DNA from 4 places in the Metabacillus elymi genome. Region 3 is predicted to be linked to each of the others. Evidence: a T-box and tRNA genes for the amino acid it is inferred to sense, from the RefSeq annotation. Region 3 holds a T-box; the other regions hold tRNA genes.
The links. A T-box is a leader RNA that pairs with one kind of tRNA and senses whether it is charged. The one in region 3 lies ahead of leuS (leucine--tRNA ligase), so its partner is inferred to be a tRNA-Leu.

Region 1: it encodes a tRNA-Leu, which carries the amino acid that the T-box ahead of leuS (leucine--tRNA ligase) is inferred to sense. The anticodon was not compared.
Region 2: it encodes a tRNA-Leu, which carries the amino acid that the T-box ahead of leuS (leucine--tRNA ligase) is inferred to sense. The anticodon was not compared.
Region 4: it encodes a tRNA-Leu, which carries the amino acid that the T-box ahead of leuS (leucine--tRNA ligase) is inferred to sense. The anticodon was not compared.

Annotation. Positions count from the first base shown of each region.
Region 1 is NZ_CP055263.1:1,099,196-1,106,656, reverse strand. Features, by position in the region: rRNA gene HUW50_RS05440 (23S ribosomal RNA) at 1-2,357, shown strand, start outside; rRNA gene rrf (5S ribosomal RNA) at 2,567-2,682, shown strand; tRNA gene HUW50_RS05430 (tRNA-Leu) at 2,738-2,826, shown strand; tRNA gene HUW50_RS05425 (tRNA-Arg) at 2,837-2,913, shown strand; tRNA gene HUW50_RS05420 (tRNA-Ala) at 2,946-3,021, shown strand; tRNA gene HUW50_RS05415 (tRNA-Met) at 3,049-3,125, shown strand; tRNA gene HUW50_RS05410 (tRNA-Ile) at 3,130-3,206, shown strand; tRNA gene HUW50_RS05405 (tRNA-Ser) at 3,223-3,315, shown strand; tRNA gene HUW50_RS05400 (tRNA-Met) at 3,487-3,563, shown strand; tRNA gene HUW50_RS05395 (tRNA-Asp) at 3,567-3,643, shown strand; tRNA gene HUW50_RS05390 (tRNA-Phe) at 3,818-3,893, shown strand; tRNA gene HUW50_RS05385 (tRNA-His) at 3,921-3,996, shown strand; tRNA gene HUW50_RS05380 (tRNA-Gly) at 4,004-4,077, shown strand; tRNA gene HUW50_RS05375 (tRNA-Ile) at 4,090-4,166, shown strand; tRNA gene HUW50_RS05370 (tRNA-Asn) at 4,181-4,255, shown strand; tRNA gene HUW50_RS05365 (tRNA-Arg) at 4,342-4,415, shown strand; gene HUW50_RS05360 (DUF2089 domain-containing protein) at 4,661-5,056, shown strand; gene HUW50_RS05355 (SHOCT-like domain-containing protein) at 5,037-5,420, shown strand; gene HUW50_RS05350 (hypothetical protein) at 5,426-5,704, shown strand; gene HUW50_RS05345 (MDR family MFS transporter) at 5,798-7,318, shown strand.
Region 2 is NZ_CP055263.1:1,303,580-1,311,040, forward strand. Features, by position in the region: gene HUW50_RS06290 (DMT family transporter) at 1-422, opposite strand, end outside; gene HUW50_RS06295 (aminotransferase-like domain-containing protein) at 582-1,958, shown strand; gene HUW50_RS06300 (hypothetical protein) at 2,367-2,510, opposite strand; tRNA gene HUW50_RS06305 (tRNA-Arg) at 3,006-3,076, opposite strand; tRNA gene HUW50_RS06310 (tRNA-Ile) at 3,096-3,169, opposite strand; tRNA gene HUW50_RS06315 (tRNA-Gly) at 3,181-3,254, opposite strand; tRNA gene HUW50_RS06320 (tRNA-His) at 3,262-3,337, opposite strand; tRNA gene HUW50_RS06325 (tRNA-Trp) at 3,353-3,426, opposite strand; tRNA gene HUW50_RS06330 (tRNA-Tyr) at 3,435-3,518, opposite strand; tRNA gene HUW50_RS06335 (tRNA-Phe) at 3,553-3,628, opposite strand; tRNA gene HUW50_RS06340 (tRNA-Asp) at 3,795-3,871, opposite strand; tRNA gene HUW50_RS06345 (tRNA-Met) at 3,945-4,021, opposite strand; tRNA gene HUW50_RS06350 (tRNA-Ser) at 4,209-4,301, opposite strand; tRNA gene HUW50_RS06355 (tRNA-Pro) at 4,337-4,413, opposite strand; tRNA gene HUW50_RS06360 (tRNA-Arg) at 4,420-4,496, opposite strand; tRNA gene HUW50_RS06365 (tRNA-Leu) at 4,632-4,720, opposite strand; tRNA gene HUW50_RS06370 (tRNA-Leu) at 4,739-4,821, opposite strand; tRNA gene HUW50_RS06375 (tRNA-Lys) at 4,837-4,909, opposite strand; tRNA gene HUW50_RS06380 (tRNA-Thr) at 5,075-5,150, opposite strand; tRNA gene HUW50_RS06385 (tRNA-Val) at 5,165-5,240, opposite strand; tRNA gene HUW50_RS06390 (tRNA-Glu) at 5,244-5,318, opposite strand; rRNA gene rrf (5S ribosomal RNA) at 5,364-5,479, opposite strand; rRNA gene HUW50_RS06400 (23S ribosomal RNA) at 5,557-7,461, opposite strand, start outside.
Region 3 is NZ_CP055263.1:541,671-549,131, reverse strand. Features, by position in the region: gene HUW50_RS02675 (sigma-54 interaction domain-containing protein) at 1-629, shown strand, start outside; gene HUW50_RS02670 (GntP family permease) at 879-2,198, shown strand; gene HUW50_RS02665 (3-hydroxybutyrate dehydrogenase) at 2,217-2,993, shown strand; T-box leader at 3,255-3,482, shown strand; gene leuS (leucine--tRNA ligase) at 3,628-6,042, shown strand; gene HUW50_RS02655 (rhodanese-like domain-containing protein) at 6,276-6,590, shown strand; gene HUW50_RS02650 (sporulation protein Cse60) at 6,666-6,848, opposite strand; gene HUW50_RS02645 (BaiN/RdsA family NAD(P)/FAD-dependent oxidoreductase) at 7,012-7,461, opposite strand, start outside.
Region 4 is NZ_CP055263.1:2,555,762-2,563,222, reverse strand. Features, by position in the region: gene HUW50_RS12205 (glycoside-pentoside-hexuronide (GPH):cation symporter) at 1-686, shown strand, start outside; gene HUW50_RS12200 (SRPBCC family protein) at 811-1,263, opposite strand; gene HUW50_RS12195 (hypothetical protein) at 1,502-1,825, opposite strand; gene HUW50_RS12190 (DUF3231 family protein) at 2,620-3,624, opposite strand; tRNA gene HUW50_RS12185 (tRNA-Leu) at 3,835-3,916, opposite strand; tRNA gene HUW50_RS12180 (tRNA-Leu) at 3,937-4,022, opposite strand; tRNA gene HUW50_RS12175 (tRNA-Cys) at 4,039-4,112, opposite strand; tRNA gene HUW50_RS12170 (tRNA-Gly) at 4,124-4,198, opposite strand; tRNA gene HUW50_RS12165 (tRNA-Gln) at 4,262-4,336, opposite strand; tRNA gene HUW50_RS12160 (tRNA-His) at 4,378-4,453, opposite strand; tRNA gene HUW50_RS12155 (tRNA-Trp) at 4,469-4,542, opposite strand; tRNA gene HUW50_RS12150 (tRNA-Tyr) at 4,551-4,634, opposite strand; tRNA gene HUW50_RS12145 (tRNA-Thr) at 4,650-4,722, opposite strand; tRNA gene HUW50_RS12140 (tRNA-Phe) at 4,755-4,827, opposite strand; tRNA gene HUW50_RS12135 (tRNA-Asp) at 4,986-5,062, opposite strand; tRNA gene HUW50_RS12130 (tRNA-Met) at 5,066-5,142, opposite strand; tRNA gene HUW50_RS12125 (tRNA-Val) at 5,171-5,246, opposite strand; tRNA gene HUW50_RS12120 (tRNA-Glu) at 5,250-5,324, opposite strand; tRNA gene HUW50_RS12115 (tRNA-Ser) at 5,343-5,434, opposite strand; tRNA gene HUW50_RS12110 (tRNA-Asn) at 5,439-5,513, opposite strand; rRNA gene rrf (5S ribosomal RNA) at 5,530-5,645, opposite strand; rRNA gene HUW50_RS12100 (23S ribosomal RNA) at 5,770-7,461, opposite strand, start outside.

The sequences.
Region 1 (7,461 bases), 560 kb from region 3:
GTAGTCAAAGCCCGTTAATGGGTAATGGCGTGCCTTTTGTAGAATGAACCGGCGAGTTACGATCCCGTGCAAGGTTAAGTTGATGAGACGGAGCCGCAGCGAAAGCGAGTCTGAATAGGGCGAAAGAGTACGTGGTCGTAGACCCGAAACCAGGTGATCTACCCATGTCCAGGGTGAAGTTCAGGTAACACTGAATGGAGGCCCGAACCCACGCACGTTGAAAAGTGCGGGGATGAGGTGTGGGTAGCGGAGAAATTCCAATCGAACCTGGAGATAGCTGGTTCTCTCCGAAATAGCTTTAGGGCTAGCCTTGAATTTAGAGTCTTGGAGGTAGAGCACTGATTGGACTAGGGGCCCCCAACGGGTTACCGAATTCAGTCAAACTCCGAATGCCAAAGACTTATATTCAGGAGTCAGACTGCGAGTGATAAGATCCGTAGTCAAGAGGGAAACAGCCCAGACCACCAGCTAAGGTCCCAAAGTATACGTTAAGTGGAAAAGGATGTGGAGTTGCTTAGACAACCAGGATGTTGGCTTAGAAGCAGCCACCATTTAAAGAGTGCGTAATAGCTCACTGGTCGAGTGACTCTGCGCCGAAAATGTACCGGGGCTAAACGTATCACCGAAGCTGTGGACTGTTCTTTTAGAACAGTGGTAGGAGAGCGTTCTAAGGGCTGTGAAGCTAGACCGTAAGGACTAGTGGAGCGCTTAGAAGTGAGAATGCCGGTATGAGTAGCGAAAGAGGGGTGAGAATCCCCTCCACCGAATGCCTAAGGTTTCCTGAGGAAGGCTCGTCCGCTCAGGGTAAGTCGGGACCTAAGCCGAGGCCGAAAGGCGTAGGCGATGGACAACAGGTTGAAATTCCTGTACCACCTCCTCACCATTTGAGCAATGGGGGGACGCAGAAGGATAGGGTAAGCGCGCTGTTGGATATGCGCGTCCAAGCAGTTAGGCTGACAACGAGGCAAATCCCGTTGTCGTATAAGGCTGAGCTGTGATGGCGAGGGAACTATAGTACCGAAGTTCCTGATTCCACACTGCCAAGAAAAGCCTCTAGCGAGGTGAGAGGTGCCCGTACCGCAAACCGACACAGGTAGGCGAGGAGAGAATCCTAAGGTGAGCGAGAGAACTCTCGTTAAGGAACTCGGCAAAATGACCCCGTAACTTCGGGAGAAGGGGTGCTTTTTAGGGTGAATAGCCCGGAAAAGCCGCAGTGAATAGGCCCAGGCGACTGTTTAGCAAAAACACAGGTCTCTGCGAAGCCGCAAGGCGAAGTATAGGGGCTGACGCCTGCCCGGTGCTGGAAGGTTAAGGGGAGAGGTTAGCGTAAGCGAAGCTTTGAACCGAAGCCCCAGTAAACGGCGGCCGTAACTATAACGGTCCTAAGGTAGCGAAATTCCTTGTCGGGTAAGTTCCGACCCGCACGAAAGGCGTAACGATCTGGGCACTGTCTCAACGAGAGACTCGGTGAAATTATAGTACCTGTGAAGATGCAGGTTACCCGCGACAGGACGGAAAGACCCCGTGGAGCTTTACTGTAGCCTGATATTGAATTTTGGTACAGCTTGTACAGGATAGGTAGGAGCCTGAGAAGCCGGAGCGCTAGCTTCGGTGGAGGCGTCGGTGGGATACTACCCTGGCTGTATTGAAATTCTAACCCACAGCCCTTATCGGGCTGGGAGACAGTGTCAGGTGGGCAGTTTGACTGGGGCGGTCGCCTCCTAAAATGTAACGGAGGCGCCCAAAGGTTCCCTCAGAATGGTTGGAAATCATTCGTAGAGTGTAAAGGCACAAGGGAGCTTGACTGCGAGACCTACAAGTCGAGCAGGGACGAAAGTCGGGCTTAGTGATCCGGTGGTTCCGCATGGAAGGGCCATCGCTCAACGGATAAAAGCTACCCCGGGGATAACAGGCTTATCTCCCCCAAGAGTCCACATCGACGGGGAGGTTTGGCACCTCGATGTCGGCTCATCGCATCCTGGGGCTGTAGTCGGTCCCAAGGGTTGGGCTGTTCGCCCATTAAAGCGGTACGCGAGCTGGGTTCAGAACGTCGTGAGACAGTTCGGTCCCTATCCGTCGTGGGCGTAGGAAATTTGAGAGGAGCTGTCCTTAGTACGAGAGGACCGGGATGGACGCACCGCTGGTGTACCAGTTGTCTTGCCAAAGGCATAGCTGGGTAGCTATGTGCGGAAGGGATAAGTGCTGAAAGCATCTAAGCATGAAGCCCCCCTCAAGATGAGATTTCCCATAGCGTAAGCTAGTAAGATCCCTGAAAGATGATCAGGTTGATAGGTCTGAGGTGGAAGCGCGGTGACGTGTGGAGCTGACAGATACTAATCGATCGAGGACTTAACCTATTAGAAAAGCGGAAGAAGATTAGCTTTTATCCATAGGGAATTGGAGCGATCGAGAAGAAGTCGTTCTTTGACTTCGTACGAGAGAGTGAAATTAACGTAGGATTTGGCTTCTGTAGCTGGACAAAGTAAAAGCGTAAACTAAACTTAGTGAATTGAATTGTGAATCGTTATCTAGTTTTGAAGGAATATCCCTTCAATTTAATATTTTATCTGGTAATGATGGCGAAGAGGCCACACCCGTTCCCATGCCGAACACGGAAGTTAAGCTCTTCAGCGCCGATGGTAGTTGGGGGTTTCCCCCTGTGAGAGTAGGACGTTGCCAGGTAAAAGCCCCTTATTTGGGGCTATTATTTTGTCGAATTTTATCCTATTTTTAGTTAGCCGGGGTGGCGGAACTGGCAGACGCACAGGACTTAAAATCCTGCGGTAGGTGACTACCGTACCGGTTCGATTCCGGTCCTCGGCACCACTTACAAAATGCGCCCGTAGCTCAATTGGATAGAGCGTTTGACTACGGATCAAAAGGTTAGGGGTTCGACTCCTCTCGGGCGCGCCATTAAGTTTAAAAGTAGTCTGAAGATTTATTTTGGGGCCTTAGCTCAGCTGGGAGAGCGCCTGCTTTGCACGCAGGAGGTCAGCGGTTCGATCCCGCTAGGCTCCACCATATAGTTAAATAATAAATTTCCATTTTGGCGGTGTAGCTCAGCTGGCTAGAGCGTACGGTTCATACCCGTGAGGTCGTGGGTTCGACTCCCTCCGCCGCTACCAATTTGGACCTTTAGCTCAGCTGGTTAGAGCAGACGGCTCATAACCGTCCGGTCGTAGGTTCGAGTCCTACAAGGTCCACCAGTTTCCATCATATTACGGAGGAATACCCAAGTCCGGCTGAAGGGATCGGTCTTGAAAACCGACAGGGGTGTCAAAACCCGCGGGGGTTCGAATCCCCCTTCCTCCTCCATATTTTTAAAATTTTATATTTTATTATCGCGGGGTGGAGCACGAACGAATATGCTTCATTGATTAACATCAGCGCACCGATTGAACTGCATCTTGAATTTACTTCCTGAAATCGGGACGGTCCGTATAAGCAGAAACAATATGCATAGAATATCTTTATTATTTTTATTATCGCGGGGTGGAGCAGTCTGGTAGCTCGTCGGGCTCATAACCCGAAGGTCGCAGGTTCAAATCCTGTCCCCGCAACCAAATGGTCCGGTAGTTCAGTTGGTTAGAATGCCTGCCTGTCACGCAGGAGGTCGCGGGTTCGAGTCCCGTCCGGACCGCCATTTTTATTATGATAATATTTACTTTTTTACTAATCTTAAGTAAAAGGGTTTCGGTAAGCTAAAAGGTCGAGGAAACGACTAAACGAACACCGGAGCGTATGTCAATACGTGAGGATGTGAGTGCAGGAGTTGACGAAGAGATTTGAAGCTTAACGGAAGCCGTAAACAATTTATGGCTCGGTAGCTCAGTTGGTAGAGCAATGGACTGAAAATCCATGTGTCGGCGGTTCGATTCCGTCCCGAGCCACCATTTTTTAGATTAAATTTAACTCTTGTGGCGATTGTGGCGAAGTGGTTAACGCACCTGATTGTGGTTCAGGCATTCGTGGGTTCGATTCCCATCAGTCGCCCCATTTACTTGCGGGTGTAGTTTAGTGGTAAAACCTCAGCCTTCCAAGCTGATGATGAGGGTTCGATTCCCTTCACCCGCTCCAATTTTTAAAAGGGGGCCTATAGCTCAGCTGGTTAGAGCGCACGCCTGATAAGCGTGAGGTCGATGGTTCGAGTCCATTTAGGCCCACCATTTCATATTTTTATTCCGCAGTAGCTCAGTGGTAGAGCTATCGGCTGTTAACCGATCGGTCGTAGGTTCGAGTCCTACCTGCGGAGCCATTTTACTTGGAGTAATCCTCAAAATGGCTGAAGAACACCTCTCTTAGAGTGAGAGTTTTGAAGTTTTCTTCTACTGTAAATATAGTGCGCCTTTAGCTCAGCAGGATAGAGCAACAGCCTTCTAAGCTGTCGGTCAGAGGTTCGAATCCTCTAAGGCGCGTAATCACAAAAAGCAAAAACTAGTCAACCATACAGGTTGGCTTTTTTTATTGGAAAAAGATACTATATGTTAGATTAAAGGCTTTTCTATATGTTAACCTCCAAAAAGTGATTGGATCCATAATGTTTATAATATGATTTCAAAAATTAATTTATTTATATAAATTAATTAAAGTATTTAATAATAAACTTGAATTATTTAATTTTTGTATTAAAATATAGATATAAACGTGAAAGGGGAGAATCATGGCTTATCCATTGATAACAGATTGTCCAGTATGCACTAAGAAGTTGAAAGTTACAAAATTACATTGTTCAAATTGCCAAACAACTATTGAAAATGAATTTGAGATGTCTAAATTTTTTTCTCTAGAACAGGAGCAGCTTCAATTTATCGAAGTTTTTTTAAAATGTAGGGGAAATATTAAAGAAGTAGAAAAGGAGCTATCCATATCTTACCCTACAGTCCGTGGAAAACTAAATGAAATTATTGAAGCGCTTGGATATGCTGCACAATCAAAAAGTAAGATCGATAAGAAAAAGGTAATTTCAATGCTAGAATCGGGTGAAATAACTCCTGAAGAGGCAATTAACATGATTAAGGAAGGTGAGGCGGATGCATATGAAAGAGGAAATAGCTAAAGTGATGGCCATGGTACAAGAAGGAAAGCTTGATGTAGAAAAGGCAGCTGAACTTCTACAGGTGATGAGAGGAACAGAAACAAGAAATCTAGCGGAAAAAGAAGTAGATTACAATAAAAAGATGCTCAGAGTACAAGTTGTATCTACTGAGGGAGATAATATTAATGTGAATGTGCCAATCAATCTAGTTAAAGCTGTTTTAAAAGCTGGCCATGGAATTGCGAGCAAGGTTCCGCAAGCAGAAATGTATGTAAAAGACATTGATATTGATCTTCTTCTGCAAGCGATAGAAAACGAAATAGACGGACAAATCGTTGATATTACCTCTGCAAACGGCGATAAGGTATCCGTTATTATTGAGTGAGATAAATGATTAAAGTAACGATTGTAACAAAGAAAAATTATCACTTTGTTGTCCCAGTTCCTTATTTTGTTTTGAATTGCTGTGGCTCTCTTTTATCGTCACATGCTTTTTGGAAACAGGTAAAAAAATGGACAAAACAAGATTCTAAAGTAAGTGTATGGCTTCCTGATTCATTGGATAAAATGACATTTAAAGTATTAGTGTCCTCCTTGAAGGCTCACAAAGGATTACTGTTAGTGGATGTCAAATTGAATGATAATATGAAGGTTAAAGTGAAATTATAATGTTGTAGATTTTAAGAGTGTAGGCTAATGTCTTCATTTAGTGATTATATAGTATTAAGGAAACAACATAAATAGATTAAAGGAGACACACATTTGAATACTGAGAATAACAAAATAGGCTTTGTTGTTGCTGGTTTGCTATTAGCTATATTGATGTCATCGATGGACAATACGATTGTAGCAACAGCGATGGGGACAATTGTTTCAGATTTGGGTGGCCTTGATAAATTCATATGGGTAACTTCTGCCTATATGGTAGCTGAGATGGCCGGTATGCCAATCTTTGGGAAGTTGTCTGACATGTTTGGACGCAAACGATTTTTCATCTTAGGGATTGTTCTTTTTTTATTCGGTTCCATTCTTTGCGGTACAGCACAAAGTATTGAGCAGCTTAGCGTTTATCGAGCTATACAAGGAATTGGCGGAGGTGCGCTAATCCCAATCACCTTTACCATTCTTTTTGATATTTTCCCACCAGAAAAACGAGGGAAAATGACAGGCTTGTTTGGAGCAGTTTTTGGACTTTCAAGTATTTTTGGTCCGTTGCTAGGTGCTTATATTACGGATTACATAAGCTGGCATTGGATTTTCTACATTAATCTTCCGCTCGGGCTAATTTCATTCTTTTTAATTTTTAAATATTATCAAGAATCTCTAGAGCATTCTAAGCAAAAGATTGATTGGATTGGTGCTTTTACCCTTGTGGGTGCGGTTATTTGTCTTATGTTTGCATTAGAGCTTGGTGGAAACGAATATGATTGGGACTCAATTAATATTATTAGTTTATTTGTAGGCTTTGTCATTTTATTTATAACATTTTTAGTTGTCGAAACGAAAGCATCAGACCCGGTTATTTCGTTTAACATGTTTAAGGACAGATTATTTGCTTCTAGTACTCTTGTAGGCTTGTTTTATGGAATAGCCTTCATAGTCGCTTCAATCTATATCCCTCTTTACGTACAAGGTGTCACAGGGGGAACTGCTACAAATTCTGGACTTATTCTTCTGCCTATGATGCTAGGTGTTGTCGTTTCTAGTCAGCTGGGGGCAATCTTAGCGTCAAGGATTGGATATCGGAATGTGATGATGGCTTTCGCAGCTATCTTCATTATTGGAATCTACCTTCTAGGTACACTGACAGTGGATACACCTAAATTGATCTTAACGTTGTACATGATTATTGTTGGTCTTGGAACAGGAGCTTCCTTTTCTGTATTAAGCATGGCTGCGATTCATCATATGGATGCAAGACAAAGGGGCTCAGCCAATTCAACAATCTCTTTTGTACGACAACTTGGAATGACAATTGGAATAACAGTTTATGGAATTATCCAGCGGAACATCTTTTCAGAACATATGAATGACTCTTTCGAAGGCAGCGGGCAAGCGTTTCAGGGAAGTGATCCACGGTCTCTTTTATCACCTGAAGCAAGAAAAGCAATTCCTGAACCAATACTTGAAAAAATCACAGATGCATTATCTAGTTCAATTGCCCAAACATTTATGTGGGCGTTGATCCCTGCTGCTCTTGTTATTGTTTTTGTTTTTATGTTGACGAATGACAAACTTGCAATGTCCACTCCTGCAACAAAGCAGGAACCACAGACTGAATAGCGAAAATTATTAATAAAGTAGTAAGAGCTTATTCACATTAGGATAAGCTCTATACTTTGATGCCTATCAAGATGGAACAGACTCAAAAAATTACTAGGTTACCTTGAATCTGAAAATCTACTTCGTTAACAGTTTGTATATCA
Region 2 (7,461 bases), 760 kb from region 3:
GCATACACAATAACTGCTAAAGAGCCGATTATACTAGAAATCCAGAATTTTAGAGAAGGGACTTCACCAGCTCTAAACATTGCAAATCCGGCTGTGGCTAATGGTAACAGAGCTAATTCCACTGCTCCATGAGAAACAGGCAAGGATTCCATTGCACTAGAAGTGAGGAGAGGAAATCCTAAAACTGCACCAAAAGCAACAATAAGTAGACTTTTGAATTGGCGAAGAGAAGGGAGCTTTTCTTTACGAACAATGAATACACCAGCAACTAAAATTGCGGCAACAACTGTTCTTCCTAAACCGACGACCATGGTCCCAAAATACTCTACTGCAATACTTGTAGAAGGGAGCGTTAAGCTAAAACAAATAACACCTACTAATCCTAACAATAACCCAAATTTCTCTCTGGTTTCACTCTGCATCATATCCTACCTACCTTTTTACTTCGTATTATATCTGTACCATTTTCTGCTTTTCTTAAAAAACAGTTCTGATATAATTAACATATTAATAGGTACACACAATAAAAATAAACCATTTTTTATCCATCTGTACTGGTACAGTTGAAGGAGGATAAATGTATGAGCTCAAAATATATTGAGATAATGGAAGAAATTAAGCTTCAGCTAGCAGATAGGTCGCTTATTGCAGGGAGTAAACTTCCTTCTGTTCGTCAGCTATCTGAGCATTTTTCATGTAGCAAAAATACTGTCATTAAAGCATACGAAGAACTAGAAAAAGAGCATTTAATTTATTCTGTTCCTAAAAGTGGCTACTTTGTTTTGAATGAATTTCAACATGCGACCAATGAAAATGACGTGATTGATTTCTTGTCTGCTGGTCCAGATAAAAACGTTATGCCTTATGTTGAATTTCAACATTGTATGAATCAAGCAATTGAACAATATAAAGAAGAGCTTTTTACATACTCTGATCAACAAGGGCTTTACTCATTACGAGTACAGTTAGTGAAATATTTGCAGAATCTACAGGTGTTCACTCAACCAGATAGAGTAGTTGTTGTTTCTGGTTCGCAGCAAGCACTTAATTTATTAGTTTCTATGCCGTTTCCAAATGGAAAAAACAATATTCTAATTGAACAGCCTACTTATTTCGGATTCATTGAGTCCATCAATATACAAAAAGCTAATACTTTTGGAATTGAGTTATCGATGGAAGGCATTGATCTCGATCGTCTGGAATACATTTTTCGAAATAACGATATAAAGTTTTTCTATATAATCCCGAGATTTCACAATCCACTTGGACATTGTTACTCGAATAGCGAAAAGAAAAAAATCGTTGAGTTAGCTGAAAAATACGATGTATATATAGTGGAAGATGATTTTTTAGGAGACCTTGACCCAAATGCAAAATCCGATCCTTTATTTTCTTTCGATCCTTCAGGGAGAGTGATTTATATTAAAAGCTTTTCGAAAATATTCCTCCCAGGGTTAAGGATTGCTACAATCGTTCTTCCTACATTAATGATTAACAATTTTTTACGATATAAATTTAGTTCGGATTTTAATAGTTCAGCACTTTCACAAGGTGCTCTAGAAATCTATTTAAAAAGTGGAATGTTTACTAGCCATCTCAAAAAAATAAAAGAGGTATACCATACTAAAATGCAAATCCTTCAAGAAGCCTGTGAGTTATTGCTACCGGCTGATACTCATTTTTCAAAACCGACTTCAGGATTCTATCTATCCATCAGTTTGCCCGAAAATGTGACAGCAAAACAGGTAGTTCATATGCTAAACGAGCAGCGTATATTTGTTGATGATGCCTCTAGAATGTTTTTGCCAGAATATAAAAAGGAAAATCTCCTTCGATTAAGCATCTCACAAGTGAACGAGAGTCAAATTAAACTAGGGGTAGAGCGATTGGCTCATTGTATTTCTTTAATTAACAGTAGAAAAAATCATATTACTCCAAATAACTTTTTACTCTTGTAGTATGGGTGAGTTTAATTGAGGGTAGCATCAGGATTATGCGGATTTTCAACGCTAAGAAAATATGCTTAAAACAGTTGTCTATGAAACTTAGGTTGAAAAGATATATTATTGCAATCTATTTATCAGCTTATTCAAAGGCACTCCATTTCTCGACTCTATCTTTTGAGGTTAGTTTGAGTTATTTCTACCAAGCTTATTCTCATTACCGATTTGCACATTAAACGAGGTGGTAGTATCAGCTGTTCCAATGTAACATCTTTCAACTAATGTAAGTTTCACTTCATCACCTATCTTAATTGCAGCAGATTTCCTAAATATAATAAAAACAACAAAGCGACCATTTCTATTCTAATCAGAATAAAAAGGTCGCTTATACGATTTCTACACTCATAATTTTTTCCCTTCAGTTCAGTTAATCCATTGTTTTACCAGCTTATCTTTTGAATGATCCTTAACATCAGCATTAAATTTATCAAATAAATAAGTTAAATAAGAATTTAATTCAAATCGGTCTCCCTTAACAAAATCAGATAAAATATGTTTTTTCTCCATCAATACATGTCTCCCTTCTTTATTCTTATCTACATGATTCCCAAACTATTAATATCTTATACATATAAAATAAAAAATCTTTATAAATTTTCTACGAAAAACAAAGCAAGTACTTCGATGCGATGGCTGTTATTTTATTAAATTTATTCATTTGCACCCTCTTCGATCTGATATTCCTTCTATTTCTTCAGAAAAAAATTTTGCAAGTTTTAAGAGAAAAATCGGGAAATTCATGGCTGATGCTGAGAATGATTGTAAGAATACTTCGAATTGAGTGGATGGCTTTGGAGATCGTGCTGGAAGCGATAGCTAAAGACCGATGTCGGAGGAGACACATAAGGACTTCTGCGAAAAGACATTGTTAGAATATTTAAAAGTGAAGATTTAAAGAAATAAACGTCTCCCCTTATAAAGGTTTATTCTTATTTGCGATCTACAGCTTTGTAAAGAGAATTCAATGCAAAAAAAAACTAATCCAAGTTAGATTAGTTTAAACGTGCCTTAGAGGTTTCGAACCTCTAACCGACGGCTTAGAAGGCTGTTGCTCTATCCAGTGCTAAAGGCACAAAATAAAATATTAAATGATGGGCCTAAATGGACTCGAACCATCGACCTCACGCTTATCAGGCGTGCGCTCTAACCAGCTGAGCTATAGGCCCATTTTAAAAATTGGAGCGGGTGAAGGGAATCGAACCCTCATCATCAGCTTGGAAGGCTGAGGTTTTACCACTAAACTACACCCGCAAGTAAATGGGGCGACTGATGGGAATCGAACCCACGAATGCCTGAACCACAATCAGGTGCGTTAACCACTTCGCCACAATCGCCACTATATTTTAAACTGGCAGGGGCAGTAGGAATCGAACCCACATCAAAGGTTTTGGAGACCTCTATTCTACCGTTAAACTATGCCCCTATTTTAAATGGTGGAGGGGGGCAGATTCGAACTGCCGAACCCTAAGGAGCGGATTTACAGTCCGCCGCGTTTAGCCACTTCGCTACCCCTCCACGTATTTTCAATATTTAGATAATTTATGTTAAATGGTGGCTCGGGACGGAATCGAACCGCCGACACATGGATTTTCAGTCCATTGCTCTACCAACTGAGCTACCGAGCCATTTAGTTTACGGCTTCCACTAAGCTTCGAATCTCTTCATCAGCTCCATCGCTCACATCCTCACTCACGTATTTACATACGCTCCGGTGTTCGCTCAGTCGCTTCCTCGACCTTCTCGCTTATTGAAACCCTTCTCCTTGAGACAAGGGAGTTTTAAAAATAAAAATGGCGGTCCGGACGGGACTCGAACCCGCGACCTCCTGCGTGACAGGCAGGCATTCTAACCAACTGAACTACCGGACCATTTGGTTGCACTAAAGCACTCCTATGTTTCCTTGCTAAGAAGTAAGAGCAACGGAGTTTCGTCAACTGAATTTGGTTGCGGGGACAGGATTTGAACCTGCGACCTTCGGGTTATGAGCCCGACGAGCTACCAGACTGCTCCACCCCGCGATAATAAAAATAATAAAAATAATAAAGATATCCTATGCATATTGTTTCTGCTTATACGGACCGTCCCGATTTCAGGAAGTAAATTCAAGATGCTGTTCAATCGGTACGCTGATGTTAATCAATGAAGCATATTCGTTCGTGCTCCACCCCGCGATAATAGAAATATAAATTTTAATTAAAAAAAGTATGGAGGAGGAAGGGGGATTCGAACCCCCGCGGGTTTTGACACCCCTGTCGGTTTTCAAGACCGATCCCTTCAGCCGGACTTGGGTATTCCTCCAAGTATATGGACCTTATATAACCAAAAACTTTGACTGGTCGGGAAGACAGGATTCGAACCTGCGACCCCTTGGTCCCAAACCAAGTGCTCTACCAAGCTGAGCTACTTCCCGGTTATATGGCGCGCCCGAGAGGAGTCGAACCCCTAACCTTTTGATCCGTAGTCAAACGCTCTATCCAATTGAGCTACGGGCGCATTAAATATATTTGTCTAGCTACGAAAGCCAAACCGTACGGCTGTTTCACTTCTTCCTGCGGAGTCAAACAACGACTCCTTCTCAGAAGCTCCAACATCCTATCGGTTTAAGCGGGCTTTCTCCGCTTTTCTAAGTGGTGCCGAGGACCGGAATCGAACCGGTACGGTAGTCACCTACCGCAGGATTTTAAGTCCTGTGCGTCTGCCAGTTCCGCCACCCCGGCACTTTGCTAATGTAGAAATGCGGGTGAAGGGACTTGAACCCCCACGTCACAAGGACACTAGATCCTAAGTCTAGCGCGTCTGCCAATTCCGCCACACCCGCAAGATGTGTATATGATGAGCCATGAAGGACTCGAACCTTCGACCCTCTGATTAAAAGTCAGATGCTCTACCAACTGAGCTAATGGCTCATTATAAAAATGAGTAGTATTATGTTGTTTTGCACTTGTGATGACGCCCATATTTCAGAAAGTCTAATCAAGTAGTAGTTCAATATGTGCGCTGAAGTATCGCTTTGATGCTTATTCGATCGTGCTCTACCAACTGAGCTAATGGCTCATATATAAATAATAAAGTGGTGCCGGCAAGAGGACTTGAACCCCCAACCTACTGATTACAAGTCAGTTGCTCTACCAGTTGAGCTACACCGGCACAATAAATTTAGATGGTGGAGGATGACGGGATCGAACCGCCGACCCTCTGCTTGTAAGGCAGATGCTCTCCCAGCTGAGCTAATCCTCCAAATGGTGACCCGTACGGGATTCGAACCCGTGTTACCGCCGTGAAAGGGCGGTGTCTTAACCGCTTGACCAACGGGCCAATTACAAAAACAAACAAAATAATAGCCCCGAATAAGGGGCTTTTGCCTGGCAACGTCCTACTCTCACAGGGGGAAACCCCCAACTACCATCGGCGCTGAAGAGCTTAACTTCCGTGTTCGGCATGGGAACGGGTGTGGCCTCTTCGCCATCATTACCAGACAAATTTAATTGAAAGGTTGTTCCTTCAAAACTAGATAACGATTTACAATTCAATTCACTTCATTTAACGCTTTTATTAGGTTAAGTCCTCGATCGATTAGTATCTGTCAGCTCCACACGTCACCGCGCTTCCACCTCAGACCTATCAACCTGATCATCTTTCAGGGATCTTACTAGCTTACGCTATGGGAAATCTCATCTTGAGGGGGCTTCATGCTTAGATGCTTTCAGCACTTATCCCTTCCGCACATAGCTACCCAGCTATGCCTTTGGCAAGACAACTGGTACACCAGCGGTGCGTCCATCCCGGTCCTCTCGTACTAAGGACAGCTCCTCTCAAATTTCCTACGCCCACGACGGATAGGGACCGAACTGTCTCACGACGTTCTGAACCCAGCTCGCGTACCGCTTTAATGGGCGAACAGCCCAACCCTTGGGACCGACTACAGCCCCAGGATGCGATGAGCCGACATCGAGGTGCCAAACCTCCCCGTCGATGTGGACTCTTGGGGGAGATAAGCCTGTTATCCCCGGGGTAGCTTTTATCCGTTGAGCGATGGCCCTTCCATGCGGAACCACCGGATCACTAAGCCCGACTTTCGTCCCTGCTCGACTTGTAGGTCTCGCAGTCAAGCTCCCTTGTGCCTTTACACTCTACGAATGATTTCCAACCATTCTGAGGGAACCTTTGGGCGCCTCCGTTACATTTTAGGAGGCGACCGCCCCAGTCAAACTGCCCACCTGACACTGTCTCCCAGCCCGATAAGGGCTGTGGGTTAGAATTTCAATACAGCCAGGGTAGTATCCCACCGACGCCTCCACCGAAGCTAGCGCTCCGGCTTCTCAGGCTCCTACCTATCCTGTACAAGCTGTACCAAAATTCAATATCAGGCTACAGTAAAGCTCCACGGGGTCTTTCCGTCCTGTCGCGGGTAACCTGCATCTTCACAGGTACTATAATTTCACCGAGTCTCTCGTTGAGACAGTGCCCAGATCGTTACGCCTTTCGTGCGGGTCGGAACTTACCCGACAAGGAATTTCGCTACCTTAGGACCGTTATAGTTACGGCCGCCGTTTACTGGGGCTTCGGTTCAAAGCTTCGCTTACGCTAACCTCTCCCCTTAACCTTCCAGCACCGGGCAGGCGTCAGCCCCTATACTTCGCCTTGCGGCTTCGCAGAGACCTGTGTTTTTGCTAAACAGTCGCCTGGGCCTATTCACTGCGGCTTTTCCGGGCTATTCACCCTAAAAAGCACCCCTTCTCCCGAAGTTACGGGGTCATTTTGCCGAGTTCCTTAACGAGAGTTCTCTCGCTCACCTTAGGATTCTCTCCTCGCCTACCTGTGTCGGTTTGCGGTACGGGCACCTCTCACCTCGCTAGAGGCTTTTCTTGGCAGTGTGGAATCAGGAACTTCGGTACTATAGTTCCCTCGCCATCACAGCTCAGCCTTATGTGACAACGGGATTTGCCTCGTTGTCAGCCTAACTGCTTGGACGCGCATATCCAACAGCGCGCTTACCCTATCCTTCTGCGTCCCCCCATTGCTCAAATGGTGAGGAGGTGGTACAGGAATTTCAACCTGTTGTCCATCGCCTACGCCTTTCGGCCTCGGCTTAGGTCCCGACTTACCCTGAGCGGACGAGCCTTCCTCAGGAAACCTTAGGCATTCGGTGGAGGGGATTCTCACCCCTCTTTCGCTACTCATACCGGCATTCTCACTTCTAAGCGCTCCACTAGTCCTTACGGTCTAGCTTCACAGCCCTTAGAACGCTCTCCTACCACTGTTCTAAAAGAACAGTCCACAGCTTCGGTGATACGTTTAGCCCCGGTACATTTTCGGCGCAGAGTCACTCGACCAGTGAGCTATTACGCACTCTTTAAATGGTGGCTGCTTCTAAGCCAACATCCTGGTTGTCTAAGCAACTCCACATCCTTTTCCACTTAACGTATACTTTGGGACCTTAGCTGGTGGTCTGGGCTGT
Region 3 (7,461 bases):
TTCTCGATGAAATTGGCGACATGAGTCTACAAATGCAGGTTAAGCTACTTCGGGTGCTGCAGGAAAAAGAAGTAGAACCGGTAGGATCTACAAAATCTTTTTCATTAGATGTAAGAGTGATTACCGCAACAAATCGACCACTTGAGGCACTTATGGAAAAGAATGAATTCCGAAATGATCTTTATTACCGAATTAGTGTTATTCCATTGTTCATTCCTCCTTTACGTGAACGGATGGAGGATCTAGAAATACTTGTGAGGTACTTTTTAAAAAAAGTTTCAACTAGAACTGGAAAACGAATTTCAATGATTCAGGAAGGTGTAATGGAAACCTTACATCACTATCATTGGCAAGGGAATATACGTGAACTAGAAAATATTATAGAGGCTGCAATTCATCTTGCAAAGACAGATGTGATTACGTTGGATGCCATTCCGGATTATATTAAAAAGCCTGCTGTATTTCACTATCAACAAGCTTCTCTAAAAGAAATGGTAAATGAAGCAGAAAAAAATATTCTTATAGCAACAATAAATAAATTTGACGGAGATAAGAGAAAAGCAGCAAAAGCATTAGGGATTAGTAAATCGAGTATGTATGAAAAGGTCCAGAAATATGAGCTAGGCTAATGGTGTCCGAAAAATCGGAATGCAGTCCATAATGATGGACTGTTTTTTTTTGTTGATCTTAACGACATATATTCGAATGGACAAGTTAGGAGACTCTAAAAATTCCAAAAAACCGGAATGAATAATTCAAGAATTGAACATTTTAGTAACTTCCTTCAGGCACTCCTATGTTGGCATAAAACTTGCTTTATATAGTTGTGAAGAGGAAAGGAGGAGCATCACTATCAGTCAAACAAAGGGGGATAAATGATGTTAAGTATGATCGGATTAGTTGGTGGTTTAGCTCTATTAATTTATTTAACGATGAAAGGTATGAACTTATTAGTAGCTGGTCCGCTTTGTGCATTATTTGTTGCTATTTTCAGCGGTTTGCCACTATTTCCACAGCTAGTTGGAGAGGGTGAAGCAAACCTTGTAGGTAACTATATGACTGGATTTTCAGGCTTTATTGCTTCTTGGTACTTAATGTTCTTATTAGGTGCGATTTTTGGAAAAGTTATGGAAGATAGTGGTGCTGCCGATAGTGTATCAAAATGGATTGTTGAAAAGCTTGGAATGAAAAGAGCAGTCCTTGCCATCGTAATTGCCTGTGCTGTATTAACCTATGGTGGTGTTAGTTTATTTGTCGTAGCATTCTCTGTTTACCCAATGGCTGTTAGTTTGTTTAGGCAAGCAAATCTACCGCGACGGTTTATTCCTGCAGCATTAGCGTTTGGATCAGTAACATTTACAATGACCTCTGCTGGTTCTCCTGAAATTCAAAACTGGATTCCGATAGAATATTTAAGTACGTCTCCATATGCTGGTTGGGAAGTTAGTTTAATTGTCGCTGTATTTATGATGGTTTTTGGATATTGGTGGTTAAGAAGAATGATTACAAAAGCTGTTGCAAGTGGAGAAAAATTTGTTTCTCGTGATAATGATCCAGTTAATAAGGATAAGGCACTTCCTCACCCGCTAACTGGGCTAATCCCACTTTTGGTTGTCTTAATCATTTCGTTTATATTCCATGATTCACTACAGCAATCTGCCTTAATCATTGCTTTACTTGGAGGCGTCATTACAGCTTATTTATTAAACCGTAACTATTTTAAATCATTTTGGGATGCTGTATCTGAAGGAACGCTTGGTGCACTAATAGCACTTGGGAATACAGCAGCTGTTGTTGGATTTGGTGGAGTTGCAAAAGCTGTTCCGGCATTTGAAATAGCTGTTAATGCGATGACAAGTATTCCAGGCAGTCCGCTTATTGGAGGAGCAATTGCTGTAAGTGTAATTGCCGGGATGACAGGATCAGCATCAGGAGGTCAAGCAATAGCGCTACCACTAATTGCACCACATTATATAGATATGGGTGTAAACCCTGAGGCATTGCACCGTGTTGTGGCAATTTCTTCCGGTGCATTGGATTCCTTACCTCATAATGGTTATGTCGTAACAACGATACGTGGAATCTGTGGAGAATCCCATAAGGAAGCCTATAACCCTGTTGCTGCATTAACTGTTATTGTTCCATTAATCGGATTGGCTATCGCAATAATACTATTTTCATTCGGACTAGGGATTTAAGAACGGAGGTTGATGTATGTGGTTCAAGCACAAGTTGTACTGTTAACAGGTGCTGCGGGAGGAATTGGTTTTGAACTTGCAAAAGCTTTCGCGATGGAAGGTGCAAAGGTTGTTTTAACAGACTTACATGGTGATCAAGTATTACAAAGTTCAAAGAGATTAAAAGATGCTGGATTTGATGCAATTGGATTAAAGTGTGATGTTACCAAGGAACAAGAAATCATTGATGCTGTAAAAAAAACTGAGGCTGAATATGGAAGAATTGACACGTTAATAAATAACGCAGGTATACAATATGTGGCACATATTGAGGATTTTCCAACAGAAAAATTTGAATTACTCATGAAAGTAATGCTGGTTGCACCTTTTATCGCAACTAAGCATGTATTTCCAATTATGAAAAACCAACAATATGGAAGGGTAATAAACATTGCATCGATCAATGGATTAATTGGTTTTGCAGGAAAAGCAGCTTATAATAGTGCAAAACATGGGGTAATTGGATTAACAAAGGTAGCGTCATTAGAAGGGGCTGAGCACGGAATTACAGTAAATGCGCTATGCCCTGGCTATGTTGATACACCCCTCGTTCGAAATCAACTAGAAGATATCGCTAAGACAAGGAATGTCTCACTAGAAAGCGTATTAGAAAAAGTATTGTACCCACTTATTCCACAAAAAAGATTACTAGAAGTACGAGAAATTGCAGACTATGCAATCTTCTTAGCAAGCGAAAAGGCAAAAGGCGTCACAGGTCAAGCTGTTGTGTTGGACGGAGGGTATACGGTTCAGTGAAGTTTTTCATTGGGGACTCATATTGGGGACAGTCCCCAATATGACAAATATTAAAGCTTACAATCGTTTGCGAGTCTTTTTTTATTCTTTTTGGGGACTGTCCCCAAAATAGAATAAACAACTAAAATCAAAGGTTTTTAGCGATAAATAGTATAACAAGTAATAATATTGGGGACTGTCCCCAAACTTGGACTCCTAATTTGAGAAGGCAAACTTGCATATCCCGACAAATTTATATAAAATAAGCTTAATATGTATATATAATGAACGGAGATAAGGAGTAGTAATTTGCGAAATATCGTTCAGAGAGTTGACGGCTGGTGTGAGTCAACCGATTTTTGCTGATGAACTCGCCTTTGAGTTACAAATGTGAAAGCCTTATTTGGGAAAGTAATATTTGTCGTCTATCCACGTTACGGATGTCAAAGTGGGCATATCGCTATGCCAAAGTTGGGTGGTACCACGGGAATTAAACCTCTCGTCCCTGTTTGGGATGTGGGGTTTTTTTCATTTTTATCTAACAGAATAACCCTTTTCAAATTGATAAGTATGAGATAAGTGGAACTTACTTTGATCCGTTCAACTGGTTAATTGTATAAACAAACATTGATCTAGCTTTTAAGGAGGAAAACATATGAGCTTCAATCATCAACAGATTGAAAAAAAATGGCAAGATTTTTGGTTACATAATAAAACGTTTAAAACTACAGAGGATACGGAGAAGCCGAAGTTTTATGCGCTTGACATGTTCCCGTATCCTTCAGGTGCTGGTTTACACGTAGGACATCCAGAAGGATACACGGCAACAGATATTTTATCGCGAATGAAACGAATGCAAGGATTTAATGTTCTTCACCCAATGGGATGGGATGCATTTGGATTACCAGCTGAGCAATATGCCCTTGATACTGGTAACGACCCAGCGGAATTTACGAAACAAAATATTGATAACTTTAGAAGACAAATTCAAGCACTTGGATTTTCGTATGATTGGGATCGCGAGGTAAACACTACAGATCCTGAGTATTACAAATGGACACAATGGATCTTTTTACAACTATTCAAAAAAGGCTTAGCGTATGTAGATGAAGTGCCAGTAAATTGGTGTCCTGCATTAGGAACCGTTTTGGCAAATGAAGAAGTTATAGATGGAAAAAGTGAGCGTGGCGGCCATCCTGTTGAACGTCGTCCGATGAAGCAGTGGATGCTTAGAATAACAGCATATGCTGATCGTCTTCTTGAAGATCTTGAAGATGTTGATTGGCCTGAGAGTATTAAAGATATGCAACGTAATTGGATTGGACGCTCTGAAGGCGCACATGTAACCTTTGACATTGATGGTTATGATGAAAACTTCACGGTATTCACTACTCGACCCGATACATTATTTGGTGCGACTTATGCTGTATTAGCACCAGAGCATTCCGTTATTGAAAAAATCACAACGGCGGAACAAAAAGATGCAGTTGAAGCATATATTAATGAAATTAAACATAAGAGCGATCTTGAGCGGACTGAACTTTCAAAAGAAAAAACAGGTGTGTTCACAGGAGCTTATGCGATCAATCCGGTTAATGGTGAGAAAATGCCAATTTGGATTGCTGATTATGTTCTTGCCACATATGGAACAGGTGCAATCATGGCGGTACCTGCTCACGATGAACGTGACTATGAATTTGCTCAAAAATTTGCGCTGTCAATTAAAGAAGTTGTTAGCGGTGGAGATGTGACGAAAGAAGCTTACACTGGTGACGGAGAGCATGTTAACTCTGATTTCTTAAATGGACTTGGTAAGCAAGAAGCGATTGAAAAGATGATTGCTTGGCTTGAAGAAAATAAAAAAGGCGAGAAAAAGGTTACGTACCGTTTGCGTGACTGGTTATTTAGCCGTCAACGTTATTGGGGAGAGCCAATTCCAATTATCCATTGGGAAGATGGGACAATGTCTGCAGTGCCTGAAGAAGAGCTTCCGCTTGTTCTTCCAAAAACGACAGAAATTAAACCATCAGGAACAGGTGAATCACCTCTTGCAATCATTGAAGATTTCGTTCATGTAGTTGACCCTGTAACAGGGAAAAAAGGTCGTCGTGAAACAAATACTATGCCACAATGGGCAGGAAGCTGCTGGTACTACTTACGTTACATCGATCCTAAAAACAGTGAAGCACTTGCAGATGATGCCAAGTTAAAGCAATGGCTACCTGTTGATATTTATATCGGTGGAGCAGAGCACGCAGTACTTCACTTGCTATATGCTCGTTTCTGGCATAAGTTTTTATATGATATTGGTGTGGTGCCGACGAAGGAACCTTTCCAAAAATTATTTAATCAAGGTATGATTCTTGGTGAAAATAATGAAAAAATGAGTAAATCTAAAGGAAATGTTGTAAACCCAGATGAAATAGTTGAATCACATGGTGCTGATACTCTTCGACTATATGAAATGTTCATGGGACCTTTAGAAGCATCAATTGCATGGTCTACAACTGGCCTTGATGGAGCAAGACGCTTCTTAGATCGTATTTGGCGTCTATTCATCGAAGACAATGGTGAATTAAGTCCTAAGGTTGTTGATGAAACAAGTGAAACACTTGAGCGTGTTTACCACCAAACAGTGAAAAAGGTAACTGAGGATCTTGAAGGCTTACGCTTTAACACAGCAATCTCACAACTAATGGTTTTCATCAATGAGGCCTATAAAGCGACTGTTCTTCCTAAAGAGTATGTCGAAGGCTTTGTGAAATTAGTATCCCCAATAGCCCCTCATCTAGCTGAGGAGCTATGGAGCAAGCTTGGTCACAGCACAACTATAACTTACGTTTCATGGCCTGCTTTTGATGAAGCAAAGCTTGTAGAAAACGAAGTTGAAATTGTCGTTCAAGTCAACGGGAAAGTCCGTGCAAAACTGCTTGTTGCAAAGGAAGTTACAAAAGATCAGCTCGAAAAAATAGCACTTGAAGATGATCGAGTAAATGAGCATGTTGAAGGGAAAACGATTCGCAAGGTAATTGCTGTCCCTGGAAAGCTTGTTAATATTGTTGCAAATTAATAAAATGATGAAAGCCGACTCGTAAGTATGTTTAATACTTACGGGTCTTTTTATGTAGTTGGGAATTTTTAAAAAACGGTGGAGAACTTCTAATCAATGAGAATTAGTTCTTTTCTCAGCTGAAATCACAATGATAGAAACACAATTCATTTCTAACTACCTCATCCTAAAACTGGAACCCCACACATTTTATTTGATATAATGCAGGTATCAAATTTGAAAGGGTGTACGAAATGAAAGAAATTTCTCCTGAAGAAATTCAACAAAAGCTAGAAAACGGTGAAAAGATAGAGTTAATAGATGTTCGTGAAGATGATGAAGTAGAAGCAGGAATGATTCCACAAGCCCGACATATTCGAATGAATGATATTCCTAATCAACTAGATGCAATTGATAAAGAAAAAGAGACATTTTTTATTTGTCGTTCAGGCGGTCGCAGTGGTAATGTATGTGCATATTTACAAGAGCGAGGATATAACGTAGTTAATATGACTGGTGGTATGCTTGAATATAAAGGTGAGACTAAGCCTAAAAGTGAATTAGCTTAACCTACATAAAAAGAGTATGCCTGTCCAACAAGCATACTCTATAAAATACTTCAAGAGCAATTCTTGCATTTTTATCTAAACATGATACATAATGAGCGCAGAATAACAATAAATCTGTTCTCCTTCCTCATCGGTTGTAATTGACACACTATATTTAATATCTCTAACATGATTATCGTTAAGCCTAGCTAAAAAATCATTTATTTCTTCCTCTAAATCCTTTTCGTGCTCTTCATCAAATACAGCTACTTTTAACATGCACTCACACCCTTTAACTAAGTTAGTAAACTTTATTAAAAAGTTGCTAGAATTAGAACTAGTTTTTATAAGTATCTATTAAAAAAATACGTGTTTTAATTAAAGTTGAGAATTAAAAAAGCGCCAAGTGTAACTTAGCGCAGATGAAAGGAAGTATATTTTTTTAGTTCTTAGCTCTAGAATACATTGCAGCATTTTTCCCCGCAAGTCGCCCGGTAACGAGAGCTGAAGTGATATTATAGCCACCTGTGTATCCATGTATATCTAAAATTTCACCACAGAAGTAAAGTCCATTTTTATATTTCGAAGACATCTCTCGAGGGTGTATTTCCTTTACAGAAACTCCTCCGCCTGTTACAAATGCCTTCTCAATTGATAGAGTACCATGTACGTTAAATTGAAACTGTTTGCAATCTCGTACGAATGAACGAAGCTTTTCATTTGAGAGATTATCATATGTCAGAAGCGGATCAATATCATTTTTCTCCAATAAAAATAATAAATACCTTTCAGGTAAAAGTCCCTTTAAGACATTTTTGATTGCTTTTTTGGCATCATACTTTAAATCCTTAACGATTGATTGAAATAGCTGCTCTTCATTAGTATCAGGAAT
Region 4 (7,461 bases), 2.0 Mb from region 3:
GGTTGACGGATCAGAGTTACATTTTCTTTATCATTAATTTTCTTTATTTTGCTCTTTTTGTCATCCGAAATACAACCGTGATCTATTATTTTACGTATAATCTTGGACGTACCGACTGGCTAGTATTTGTGGGGCTATTCGGAATTCTATCGGGACTTCCGATGTTACTTATTTTACCTTGGCTTCAAAAGAAAATGGCAAAGAAGCATGTCATGCTATTAAGTTCTGCTATTTTTATTGCAGGAGATTTACTGATCTTTTTTGGAAAATCATCAGCTCCTTTGCTAGTAGCGGGACTCGCGATAACAGGACTTGGTATTTACGGTATCTTTGGCACAACCTTTGCCATTCAACCGGATATCATTGACTATTCAGAGTACAAAAAGAATAGAAGTATTGCTGGTATGATTGCTGCTTTTCAAGGATTTTTTGTAAAAGGAAGCATGGGACTTGCGAGTGCTTTTATAGGAGTTGTTCTTAGTATGGGTGGTTATATTCCAAACGCTAATCAAACTGCAACCGCTTTAACCTATATTGAAATCATCTTTATATGGGTGCCTCTAGCCATTTGTTTACTCATTGGACTTACAATGATGTTCTATAAGCTTGATGAAAAACGTGCAGTGATGGATGTAGAGCTTGAACGACGTCGTACAGTGTCAAACCAGGATGTTGCTAACTTTTAATAAAGTCGGAACATTAGACGGTCTTCCCTTTTATGAACGGAAGCTTCATTTAGAGTCCCTACCTATTGGGGTAGGGCTCTATTCACTACTAACTCCTATTCAATTTTTCCGTATACAATTATATTCATTTCTCCAAATAGCTTTTTAACGCATCCAAATCTTTTGCACAGGCACTTTTAAAGGTTCCTGCCATCATTTTCCCAAACCATTTTGCCAAGCCTGTAAGACCATTAATCTCACCATATAAAGTAATTGTTGTATGATCAGCCGATGGAGCGAGAATGTATGTAAACACAAATTCCCCTTTGCCCGTTGTTCCTTTCGTTCCATCACAACGTAGTACAATTTTCTCCTGAGCTTCAAGTCCAACAACTTCAAAATGTTCTGTGGCCTCTTTTCCAAACATTTTCCTTGTCTCTTTCCATTCGCTTCCAATATGCAAAGGTCCATCATCCAATCGCTCTATTTTGACTAAACCTTGCATCCAGTGCTTAGCAGCCTCAAGATCAAGCAGTCCTTTATATGCTTTTTCCTGGGATACATGAAAAGTTCTTTTCACTTCAAAACGGATACTCAAGCTTATATCCTCCTAAAAAAGTAGTATTTACAGCAATCATTTAAATTTGTTATTTAATCCTCATTTTAATTGTTCTCTTCTCACTTTAAACTATTTCCTGAAATTAATTTGTTCTTAATTATATTTAACATAACATACATCAAGTCCTGCTGCATTGCTATAACAGAGGCTATATGTAGTTAACAAGAATTATCGTCAGTATAAATAAGGCCCCGACTTAAACGTCGAGGCTTTTCTTTTATTTGGACATTTCGATTATGTCCGAATTTTTATCCTTACGTGCTGCATCAATAAGAATAAATACCGCAGATAACATGTGCATAAACATACCGACAATAGGAATCCATCCGATAGCTGAAGTTACAATTCCGAGAATATTACCATATGCTTTAACTCCGACCTTTTTGGAAAGTACTAATACTGCTATATGAAAAATAAGCATAACCCATAATGGCGTCCAACCTAAGCCTATTACAATACTTCCACCTATAATAGGTATACCTAGAATCGCTTCGATTCCACCAGATATCCATTTTAACGTTTTTACTGTTTGTTTGTTCAATGTATAACCATCACCTTTCTAGTTCGCGGACTTTCCGACTTCTTCGTATTAAGTAACATATTCTTAATAATTACTTATTACTAATACGTATTAAAGCCAAATAAGTTTCAAATATTCTTTGCACTTAACCCCCCGGAGTATTATTGTATCTTCAAATAAACTTTCCCGCACGGCATCGGCTATCAATACCGACTTCGTACCTTCAAATGTCCGCGTATTAAACTCGATTAGCTCAACGGCAATATCAATTTCTTGAGCATTTAACCGAGGAATTCGATTTTGAGTCGTGAGCGTCTGCCAATTCCGCCACACCGATAATCATAAAGTGTAAGTAGTGACAAGTTAAATAAAGGCCTACAACCATTGGCATATTTACAATCATGGTTAATAGGCTCTTTTATTTATGCTGTTACGTGTGTAATGAGCGGAAAAAGGCGAATAAATATAGCATTTTTTATGAAGTGTTAATATCATGATTTTTTGAATAACTATTCCAATCGATATTCCTCGAATCAAAAATAACATTGGCTAACCAAACAGGAACCAATAAGAATAAAACATCAACCACTGATAATCTGCATCTTTTATGGCACCACAAATTTCACCATGAAAACTTAGAAGTATTACCTGGTTAAAATTGGCTTGTACATTAATCAGAAATTTTAGTATCAATAAAACTGTGCCTTTAAAATACTTACCCTTTAAATACTCCAAATCCAGGAAGTGCGATGCTCCACATAAGTCTTTCAAATGGACTCTTATTCACTTATACATACCATGTAACAATGTATTTATTATTTTTCTTTTGCAATTTCTTTTCTATTAGGAGCAAGTGGTGGTTGTTCTAACCATTTATTTTTCACCATAATATTAAACCATTCTTTTGTTACAATTAGATTTTTAAGTATGACACCTTCATAAACCGTTGCAAGGTCTGTTCTCATGGCTGATGCTAAACCTGCCCCGTGATACAATTGTGCAGCTTGAAACAAGAAGCCCATATGATACAACATTAACTTATCAGAAAAAGGAGAGTCCGTTGAAGTTGTCACTTCTGTTTCCCACGACTTAGGAGCTGGTAAATTATCCTTGTGCATTATTTTTGTAAGGGATTGTATTTGACCATCAGCTGTTTTCTCAGACCTCTCTAAAAACTTTCTTACTTCTTTTGATTGAGAGACCTGACTAAATCCAATAGAAAGAGTTTTAGCCATAATACTCTTTTTAAGGTTGAAAGAAATACTGATGATTTCTGTTGCAGCTAAACGTCTCCCTTTTCCGAAAAATCCATCTGTGAAATCTTGGCTAGAAATAAATTCAGGGTTCCTCGAAGGATAAAATAAAGGGTCTCTTTGAAAATTCCCTTTCTCAAGCAACAATTCAATAGTTTGATGATACATTTTTTTTGCATCGTTATCGAATGAATCGTAATAATCTCGTAAGTCTTTTCTAACAGAAACACCTAATGAAGTGATATGACCGAGCAAACCATGTAAAGTCATGATATGTAAATAATTTAAGCAAAATATATCAGTAAACAGTCTTTCTGCACCTTTGTTGAGGTCAGATTCAGTAAATCCAATTGGAACTGGAAACCCTTCGTTTTCCATAATAATCACGATTTGTTTCTTTTGTTTTTCGAAGGTCTTGATAGCATCCTCAAAAATATTTTTTATTGACTCATCCTCAATTATAGAGAACATATATCTATTTACTACATCTGTCATTGTTCCGTTTACATATTCTCCCCACAATGTTCCTATTTCGGAAGATGTGAGTTTTAATTTATCTTTTTCCATATTATCACCTCTTAGATTATTATCCTCTAATAAAGCAATAGTTATGTGATTCTTATTTTTTAGTAAATGCTGCTTAAGTTATAAATTCGTATTTACGGGTTTGAATATATATCTACATTTATCATAGCCTTAAACGCAAAAAAGCGACGTTATTTCTGCGAATAATTACGCTGAAATAACGTCGCTATAACGTTCGAGAATTCCATTTGATACCAGTGGTCGGGGTCGAACCGACACTCCTCACGGAACACGATTTTGAGTCGTGCGCGTCTGCCAATTCCGCCACACTGGCAAAAAAAATAAAATCAAAAGTGCCGAGGACCGGAATCGAACCGGTACGGTAGTCACCTACCGCAGGATTTTAAGTCCTGTGCGTCTGCCAGTTCCGCCACCCCGGCAAGGGTGTAGTTTAAATGGAGGCGGCAACCGGATTTGAACCGGTGATAAAGGTTTTGCAGACCTCTGCCTTACCACTTGGCTATGCCGCCATTCATAAAACTGGAGCGGAAGACGGGATTCGAACCCGCGACCCCCACCTTGGCAAGGTGGTGTTCTACCACTGAACTACTTCCGCAATCTAACTTATTTAACCGTATACTCTAGCCTATGCAAGAGAAACGAAAATGTGTATAAGAAATGGCTGGGCTAGCTGGATTCGAACCAACGCATGTCGCAGTCAAAGTGCGATGCCTTACCGCTTGGCTATAGCCCATCGATGAATTTTCATGAGAGTTATTTTTAATATAAAATAAATGGGGCGACTGATGGGAATCGAACCCACGAATGCCTGAACCACAATCAGGTGCGTTAACCACTTCGCCACAATCGCCACTATATTTTAAATTGGCAGGGGCAGTAGGAATCGAACCCACACCAAAGGTTTTGGAGACCTCTATTCTACCGTTAAACTATGCCCCTATTTTAAATGGTGGAGGGGGGCAGATTCGAACTGCCGAACCCTAAGGAGCGGATTTACAGTCCGCCGCGTTTAGCCACTTCGCTACCCCTCCATATGTGTGAAACAGTGCCGGCAAGAGGACTTGAACCCCCAACCTACTGATTACAAGTCAGTTGCTCTACCAGTTGAGCTACACCGGCGTACTTAAATTTCAAAATCTTTTCTTTAAAGGTGGCTCGGGACGGAATCGAACCGCCGACACATGGATTTTCAGTCCATTGCTCTACCAACTGAGCTACCGAGCCATATTGAGTTTACGGCTTCCGCTAAACTTCGAACCTCTGCGTCAGCTCTTTCACTCACATCCTCACGTATTGACATACGCTCCGGTGATCGTTCAATCGCTTCCTTGATCTTCTCGTTTATCGAAACCCTTTTACTTGAGAAAAGTAACTTAAGAAAATGGCGGTCCGGACGGGACTCGAACCCGCGACCTCCTGCGTGACAGGCAGGCATTCTAACCAACTGAACTACCGGACCATTTGGTTGCGGGGACAGGATTTGAACCTGCGACCTTCGGGTTATGAGCCCGACGAGCTACCAGACTGCTCCACCCCGCGATAATAATAGTTGTTCTAGGTTTTAAAATGGTGGAGGATGACGGGATCGAACCGCCGACCCTCTGCTTGTAAGGCAGATGCTCTCCCAGCTGAGCTAATCCTCCATATGGTGACCCGTACGGGATTCGAACCCGTGTTACCGCCGTGAAAGGGCGGTGTCTTAACCGCTTGACCAACGGGCCATTATTTATTATAAGTAGTGGCGGAGAGCAAGGGATTTGAACCCTTGAGACAGCTTACACCGCCTACACGATTTCCAATCGTGCTCCTTCGGCCACTCGGACAGCTCTCCAAAATGGCTCCGCAGGTAGGACTCGAACCTACGACCGATCGGTTAACAGCCGATAGCTCTACCACTGAGCTACTGCGGAATAATATAATATAACAGCCTGGCGACGTCCTACTCTCACAGGGGGAAACCCCCAACTACCATCGGCGCTGAAGAGCTTAACTTCCGTGTTCGGCATGGGAACGGGTGTGACCTCTTCGCCATCATCACCAGACATTTGTGACAAAGACTATTATACTATTTTAGAAGAATATTTCAAGTGTTTTTTTAAACTTTTTATATTCCTTCAAAACTAGATAACGATTCACAATTCAATTCAATTCATTTAACGCTTTTATTAGGTTAAGTCCTCGATCGATTAGTATCTGTCAGCTCCACACGTCACCGCGCTTCCACCTCAGACCTATCAACCTGATCATCTTTCAGGGATCTTACTAGCTTACGCTATGGGAAATCTCATCTTGAGGGGGGCTTCATGCTTAGATGCTTTCAGCACTTATCCCTTCCGCACATAGCTACCCAGCTATGCCTTTGGCAAGACAACTGGTACACCAGCGGTGCGTCCATCCCGGTCCTCTCGTACTAAGGACAGCTCCTCTCAAATTTCCTACGCCCACGACGGATAGGGACCGAACTGTCTCACGACGTTCTGAACCCAGCTCGCGTACCGCTTTAATGGGCGAACAGCCCAACCCTTGGGACCGACTACAGCCCCAGGATGCGATGAGCCGACATCGAGGTGCCAAACCTCCCCGTCGATGTGGACTCTTGGGGGAGATAAGCCTGTTATCCCCGGGGTAGCTTTTATCCGTTGAGCGATGGCCCTTCCATGCGGAACCACCGGATCACTAAGCCCGACTTTCGTCCCTGCTCGACTTGTAGGTCTCGCAGTCAAGCTCCCTTGTGCCTTTACACTCTACGAATGATTTCCAACCATTCTGAGGGAACCTTTGGGCGCCTCCGTTACATTTTAGGAGGCGACCGCCCCAGTCAAACTGCCCACCTGACACTGTCTCCCAGCCCGATAAGGGCTGTGGGTTAGAATTTCAATACAGCCAGGGTAGTATCCCACCGACGCCTCCACCGAAGCTAGCGCTCCGGCTTCTCAGGCTCCTACCTATCCTGTACAAGCTGTACCAAAATTCAATATCAGGCTACAGTAAAGCTCCACGGGGTCTTTCCGTCCTGTCGCGGGTAACCTGCATCTTCACAGGTACTATAATTTCACCGAGTCTCTCGTTGAGACAGTGCCCAGATCGTTACGCCTTTCGTGCGGGTCGGAACTTACCCGACAAGGAATTTCGCTACCTTAGGACCGTTATAGTTACGGCCGCCGTTTACTGGGGCTTCGGTTCAAAGCTTCGCTTACGCTAACCTCTCCCCTTAACCTTCCAGCACCGGGCAGGCGTCAGCCCCTATACTTCGCCTTGCGGCTTCGCAGAGACCTGTGTTTTTGCTAAACAGTCGCCTGGGCCTATTCACTGCGGCTTTTCCGGGCTATTCACCCTAAAAAGCACCCCTTCTCCCGAAGTTACGGGGTCATTTTGCCGAGTTCCTTAACGAGAGTTCTCTCGCTCACCTTAGGATTCTCTCCTCGCCTACCTGTGTCGGTTTGCGGTACGGGCACCTCTCACCTCGCTAGAGGCTTTTCTTGGCAGTGTGGAATCAGGAACTTCGGTACTATAGTTCCCTCGCCATCACAGCTCAGCCTTATACGACAACGGGATTTGCCTCGTTGTCAGCCTAACTGCTTGGACGCGCATATCCAACAGCGCGCTTACCCTATCCTTCTGCGTCCCCCCATTGCTCAAATGGTGAGGAGGTGGTACAGGAATTTCAACCTGTTGTCCATCGCCTACGCCTTTCGGCCTCGGCTTAGGTCCCGACTTACCCTGAGCGGACGAGCCTTCCTCAGGAAACCTTAGGCATTCGGTGGAGGGGATTCTCACCCCTCTTTCGCTACTCATACCGGCATTCTCACTTCTAAGCGCTCCACTAGTCCTTACGGTCTAGCTTCACAGCCCTTAGAA